Regions from separate parts of the Blautia wexlerae DSM 19850 genome, predicted to be linked through region 2. Evidence: predicted binding sites of a transcription regulator. Region 2 holds the regulator's gene; each other region holds the start of a gene.

Region 1 (2,277 bases), 940 kb from region 2:
TTCCATGACGGAACCATCCATAAATGCACCGGGATCACCCTCATCACCATTACATACAACATAGCGGGTTTTCTCTGCCTGGCGTGCAACCTGAGACCATTTCTTGCCTGCCGGGAATCCTGCACCGCCACGACCGCGAAGCCCGGATTTAGTTACTTCATCAATAACTTCCTGCGGGGACATGCTTCCCATCACTTTTGCAAGTGCCTGATAGCCTCCCACAGCAATATACTCTTCGATAGATTCCGCATCGATTTTTCCGCAGTTTTCAAGAACGATACGTGTTTGTTGATTTAAGAAAGGAATATCATCAGGATGTGGACAGACTGTATTATTATCACGATAAAACAGTCTCTCTACAGGTTTCCCTTCCAATATAGTTCTCTCCACAATTTCCTTACAGTCTTCCGGCTGTACGTGAACATACTGATAATCATATGGTTCAATTCTCATCAGAGGTCCAAGTTCACATAAGCCCTGGCACCCTGTCTTGATCACGCCTACATGAGGCACATCCTTCTGCATTTCAACTGTTACTCCATCAATTCTCTCACAGAGTACTGACATCTCTTCATAAATCTTCTGCGCTCCGGATGCGATACATCCGGTACCTGAACAGACAAGAACGCGGCAGGTATAAGATTTAATCTGCTCATTTACTTCAGCCTGCTTATTTAACAGGTCTTCTTTACTCTTAATACTCATACGCACTCTCCTCTCAGTTTATTCAAAAGTTCTACAGCTTTCTCAGGAGTCATCTTCGGATGTACTTCATCATTGACAGTCAGTGTGGGGGCAAGTCCACATGCACCCAGACAGGATACTGTTTCTACGGTAAAAAGCATGTCATCTGTAGTGTGTTTCTTGTTGCTCAGTCCAAGTTCCTTCATCAAAGCCTCTTTTACAGGCATGGATTTTCTCACATGACAGGCTGTTCCGTCACACACTTTAATGACATATTTCCCTTTCGGCTCAAAAGAAAAATTCTCATAGAATGTGGCTACACTGTAGGCCTTGGCTTCTTTTACTCCGATTTCTTTCGCTACATAAGTCAGCAATTCTCCCGGCAGGTAACGATATTCCGCCTGAATATCCTGCATGATCGGAATCAGCGATGCTGCTGTACGTCCATAGTGCTCGATGATCTCATCCGCTTTTCTGTAATAAGACTGGTCTAACATTCGGTTCCCTCCTTAAATAGTAATTTTGATATATCGGTTTTAATATAGTACCGATATATCGATTCCCACGCAGCTTTAGTTATTTTCAACATATGTGTTGTTGATATTATACATTATATAGTTGTTTTGCACAATATCATTTTTGAAATTTTCTGAAATTAATTTATAACAATTTGTTATAGATGTATAGTATTCATAAATGTATATAAATGAAAAGCAATTTCTTTAACAGGGTTGTTAATTTAATAGCAATATCAAAACAAAAAAAGATCATTGAAAAGAATATTATCTTCTTCTCAATGACCTTTCTGGAAATGGCTGCATTATTTAATTTCATGTTCCTCATGGAAATGCTTATATTTTTCTATAAACATCAACAGAAAGCTGATCATAAGGAATCCACAGGAAACCCAGATCATTCTGATTCCATAGCGTATGGACAGATTTCCACCAATGCCGGCACCCAAGGCAAACATAAGGATGATTCCAAAATAATACATCGCCTGTTTTAGCTGTTTTGATTTTTTTTCACGAAAATAAACTGACAACGCAGCTGTACCACTGCGCAAATTACCGATACACATAGTACTTGCATAGGAATATCCGTTTACCTTGCGGAAGGACTGTACCTGCATTGCACAGGCGAAAGATGCCATGGCATTTGCCAGCATATTGTATTCGGTTGGCAGGAAACCTACTGTAAATAAGATCAGGATTTCTGCCAGCAGAACACCCTGTCTCCAGTGGAGCTTCTGCGCATATTTATAATTTGCCTGTATTTTCTCCGCAACCCATACGCCCAGTGCAAAGAAAATAATAGGAAAGAAGTATCCCAGTCCTGCTGTCAGTTCTCCTGCCATAAAGTGCTGGCTCATAAGAACGACGTTTCCTGTCTGTGCATTACAGAATACTTCGTTTCTTGCATTATAGGTGTAAGCATCCTGAAAACCTCCTGACAGTGCCAGGAATGCACTGTTTAAAAAGGCTTCCGACATTTGTATTTCGTGTTGATTATGATCTTTCATGATTTTCCCCGTTCAAGTTTATTTGCAGTTATCTCCTGTACGGATAACTGCCTTTATTCTTTTACCGTTTA
Region 2 (2,277 bases):
TTCTTCTGTGAAACCAAGACCTTTTAATACACCCATGATCTCACTTTTGTAAGCGTAACCATTTTCCAGTTCAAACTGGTGACTCAGTCTTGTGTAAGTATTCATCAGGCTGTCCAGAGCATCTCCGGTGGTGGTTTTCATTTCCTGTTCCAGAGAGCGCAGACGGTTCTCCATATCAATAATGTGCTGTTTGGTGGAAATCAGTTCTTCGTAAATGGTATGATGGCCATGAATGTCCTGATACTGGGCAAGGTAGCCGATATTTTTATCTTTGGCAAGTACCACGTTTCCTGAATCCGGGGAGAGCTCATGCATAATGATTCGCAGCAGAGTCGTCTTGCCTGCACCGTTATTGCCGATGAGAGCTGCCTTTTCGCGGTCTTCTATATGGAAACTGGCATCCTTGAGAATGATTTTTTCGCCAAAGGATTTACAGATATTCTGACATGATAAAATCATAGGAATTCCTCCGTTTGTAATTTGTCCGCGTACTATTATAATCGAAAATGCCTGTTTTTGAAAGCATTTTAAGAGATTTTGTCCAGAGAAAAGAAAGCACCGGATGGATGCATGGAAGAAAATATGATATTCCGGGGAATTTTTCAGAATGAAATTGATAAAAAAATACAGAAATATTTGGTCAAAAAGTACAAATTTAATTTGACAATAAAATAACATCTGGGTATAATTGACATAGATAAGCTAAGGAGGGAAAATTTGTGGAAGCTAAGGAAATTTCGAAAGCGGTAATCAAGCGTCTGCCGCGGTACTACCGCTACCTCGGTGAATTGATGGAGGAGAATGTAGAGCGTATATCTTCAAATGATCTTAGCAAGAAGATGCATGTGACGGCTTCCCAGATTCGTCAGGACTTAAATAATTTCGGTGGTTTTGGTCAGCAGGGTTACGGCTATAATGTACGCTATTTGTATACAGAAATCGGTAAGATCCTTGGGCTGGATACTGTACATCCGATGATTATTCTGGGTGCCGGTAATCTGGGACAGGCATTGGCCAATTATGTGGATTTTGAAAAGCGCGGATTTAAGCTGGTTGGTATTTTTGACGTCAATCCTGTACTTGAGGGGATTGCAGTTCGTGGAATTGAGATTCAGATGTTGAGCGATCTTCCTTTGTTTCTGAAGGAGAATGAGGTTGAGATCGCGATCCTGACTCTTCCTAAAAACAAAGCCAAAGAGATGGCAAAGATTTTAATTGATAATGGAATTAAGGCAATCTGGAATTTTGCACATATTGATCTGGATGCCCCGGAGGATGTAATGGTAGAGAACGTACATCTTTCAGAGAGTCTTATGACTTTGTCCTATAACCTGAGTGAGTACAGAAAGGAACATGAAGGTATGTAAGGGATAACTGTGAAACACAAGGCTGTGGTCATCTGATCACAGCTTTTCTCTTGTATGTAAATGTGTTATTGTAAACAGGAGGTGAACAGATGAGAGAGATTGTAACTGCTGTTGAGATGAAAGAACTGGATCATAATACGATTCAGAAAGCCGGGATATCGTCTCCGGTACTTATGGAGAGGGCGGCATTAAAGACGGTTGAGGAGATTGTACAGAGATTAAAGAATAAAGAAAAAGAGAAAATCCTTGTGGTCTGCGGAACCGGCAACAATGGCGGAGACGGATTGGCGATTGCCAGACTGCTTCAGTTGAGAGGAGTCAGAACCTGGTATTATATTGCGGGTAAGGAAGAGAAAATGACTGCTGAAACTGCCGGACAGCTTAAAACAGCAGAATATTATCAGGTGCCCCGGGTGCATAACCTGGATCTGGATGAATATACTACTATAGTAGATGCCATCTTTGGGGTTGGACTGAGCAGACCTGTAGAGGGAAAATATGCAGAGCTTATCAGTACAATGAACCGGGCATCTGCGTATAAAGTAGCTGTGGATATTCCATCCGGGATTGACTCAGATACCGGATTTGAGAAGGGGATTGCATTCCGGGCAGATCTTACGGTTACCTTTGCTTTTCGCAAAAGAGGGCTGTGTTTTTATCCCGGACGCATGTATGGCGGTGAGATCGTTGTTACGGATATCGGAATCTATTCCATACCCGGAAAGAAAATCTGTATGCATCATCTGGAACGTGAAGATTTGAAAATGCTTCCGGAGAGAGTTCCCTATGGAAATAAAGGAACCTTCGGTAAGGTTCTTCTTATAGCTGGCAGCGAAGGAATGTGCGGAGCTGCATATCTGAGTGCAGCAGCTGCTCTGAAAAGCTCTGCGGGAATGGTGAGAATTCAGAC
Region 3 (2,277 bases), 1.9 Mb from region 2:
GATTGCTGCTTTTCTGTATTCATCCTGAGACATTTCATCTACGCCTTTGACACCCATTGCTCTGGCGATCTCACGATATTTCTCACCTGTGCATTCCTGATTGTATTCCATAACAATTGGAAGCATCATTGCGCAGGCAACACCGTGTGGTGTGTCATAAACAGCACCAAGTGTATGAGCCATGGAATGAGCGATTCCAAGACCTACGTTAGAGAATCCCATACCAGCGATATACTGTCCAAGAGCCATTCCTTCACGACCTTCTTTTGTGTTTTCAACAGCACCGCGGAGAGATTTGGAGATCAGCTCGATTGCTTTTAAATGGAACATATCTGTCATTTCCCACGCAGCTTTTGTTGTATATCCTTCGATTGCATGAGTGAGGGCATCCATACCTGTGGAAGCTGTCAGTCCCTTTGGCATGGAGGACATCATTTCAGGATCAATAACTGCGATGATCGGCATGTCATGTGGGTCAACGCATACAAATTTACGTTTTCTTTCTACATCTGTGATAACGTAATTGATAGTTACCTCTGCTGCTGTACCTGCTGTTGTCGGAACTGCAATGATCGGTACACAAGGTTTCCTGGTCGGAGCTGTACCTTCCAGACTCCTTACATCTTCGAATTCAGGGTTTGCAATAATAATACCGATTGCTTTGGAAGTGTCCATGGAAGAACCACCGCCGATTGCGATCAGATAATCCGCTTCAGAATTCTTAAATGCCTGAACACCGTGCTGTACGTTCTCGATTGTCGGGTTCGGTTTGATGTCTGAATACAGTTCATATGCAAGTCCGTTTTTCTCAAGAATATCTGTAACTTTACTTGTTACATGGAATTTTACAAGATCAGGGTCAGAACATACGAAAGCTTTCTTAAAGCCATGTGCTTTTGCTTCGTTTGCGATTTCCTCGATTGCTCCTGCTCCGTGATAAGATGTCTGATTTAAGTTAATTCTGTTTGCCATAATGATTTCCATTCCTTTCAGTATTAGGTAAGCTTCCGCAGCGCTTATCTTTGTTATTATATTAACAATGCGAAACAAAAAAAGAAAGTTACACTTTCGTTCAAATGTAACTTTCTCACAATGTTTGTGCAATAGTGCCGAAAAACTGTGTGCAAAATTATGCACTAATATTGTTATATTTATGACAATATTTCCAACTTTTCAAACAATTCCGAGAGTTTTCCCGGCATCCCGTCAACTAAAATTTTCGCCAGTCCCTCCGGTGCACATTCCAACTCTCCCAGTACCCATTTTACAGTCATATAAATAGAACTCTGGCAGTACATTTCCAGAATACAATGTATAGTCTCATCCGGGATTCTTCCTGTTTTCTCACGGATCAGATTCTCATAGAAATCCAGGATCAGTTCAAAATCATGCTGGCGCAGACTGTTCTGACTGTCATATTTAAATGCTGCTGCAAAGAAAATATGCTCTTCCTGAATATAGGTAAACTTCTTTACCAGAGCATCATAAACAGTTTTCCCCATTCCCATATGCTCAAAGGATTTCGCCAGAAGCTTATCGAAATACCAGTTGATCAGGTCAAATTTGTCCATAAAATTCCGATAGAAAGTCTGCCTCGTAACACCACAATTCTCTGTGATCTGTTTTACTGTAATGTTATCTACAGACATCGTTTTCATACATTCCTTCATTGACCGCGCAAGACGGTATTTCGTTTTCTCACCCTTACCTGCTTCATTTATCATATCCATACAAATTCCTCTCACAGATAAAACTTCGTGTGTTCATTATATCAATTTCTTCCCTGTATTTCCAGATAGTTTCTTCCTGAAATTCGTATTTTAAGGAGCATATTTTAGTTATTGTTCACACACCACTATTCCGCGAGGTGTTTTGGCATGAATATGCCAAAATCCCGAGACATACAAGCCAAAATTCCATTGCCGCAGGCAATCTGGAATGAATTTTGGCTACGTTACTGTGAACGAAGTGAACAGTAATATATTTTATTTTGATTTTTCTGTTTTTATTTACTTCAAAATGTTATAATCATAAAAGATAAAAAATAAATAATCCGCTTTAAGAAGGGAGACATTCTTATGGATTTAATAAAAGAAGCACTTTCCATGGGTTTCGCAGATGCAGCGATCATGGATACAAAAGACCTGGTATTTGTACCGGAATACAGGCAGTTCTGCGAGGACAATCTCTGTGGAAATTATAACCTGGTTCCTGCATGTCCGCCTGCCTGCGGTACTGTAGAAGAAATGCAGGCAAAGGCATTGAAATATGAAAAGG

What was found. Region 2 encodes Rex, which represses fermentation and respiration genes when NADH is low (regulators of the CRP and FNR family bind a similar motif). Its sites were predicted from a motif close to ATTGTTAANTANTTAACAAT; they were not measured.
Region 1: a site for Rex is predicted at 1,415-1,434, ahead of NQ550_RS09315 (complex I 24 kDa subunit family protein). Genes of this name have one in related genera too.
Region 3: a site for Rex is predicted at 1,022-1,041, ahead of fucO (lactaldehyde reductase). Genes of this name have one in related genera too.

What each region holds. Positions count from the first base shown of each region.
Region 1 covers NZ_CP102267.1:2,000,914-2,003,190, reverse strand. The annotation lists gene NQ550_RS09320 (NADH-quinone oxidoreductase subunit NuoF) at 1-705, opposite strand, end outside; gene NQ550_RS09315 (complex I 24 kDa subunit family protein) at 702-1,181, opposite strand; gene NQ550_RS09310 (YoaK family protein) at 1,505-2,206, opposite strand.
Region 2 covers NZ_CP102267.1:2,941,437-2,943,713, reverse strand. The annotation lists gene NQ550_RS13680 (ABC-F family ATP-binding cassette domain-containing protein) at 1-459, opposite strand, end outside; gene NQ550_RS13675 (redox-sensing transcriptional repressor Rex) at 720-1,367, shown strand; gene NQ550_RS13670 (bifunctional ADP-dependent NAD(P)H-hydrate dehydratase/NAD(P)H-hydrate epimerase) at 1,457-2,277, shown strand, end outside.
Region 3 covers NZ_CP102267.1:201,594-203,870, reverse strand. The annotation lists gene fucO (lactaldehyde reductase) at 1-972, opposite strand, end outside; gene NQ550_RS00845 (TetR/AcrR family transcriptional regulator) at 1,152-1,724, opposite strand; gene NQ550_RS00840 (DUF2284 domain-containing protein) at 2,079-2,277, shown strand, end outside.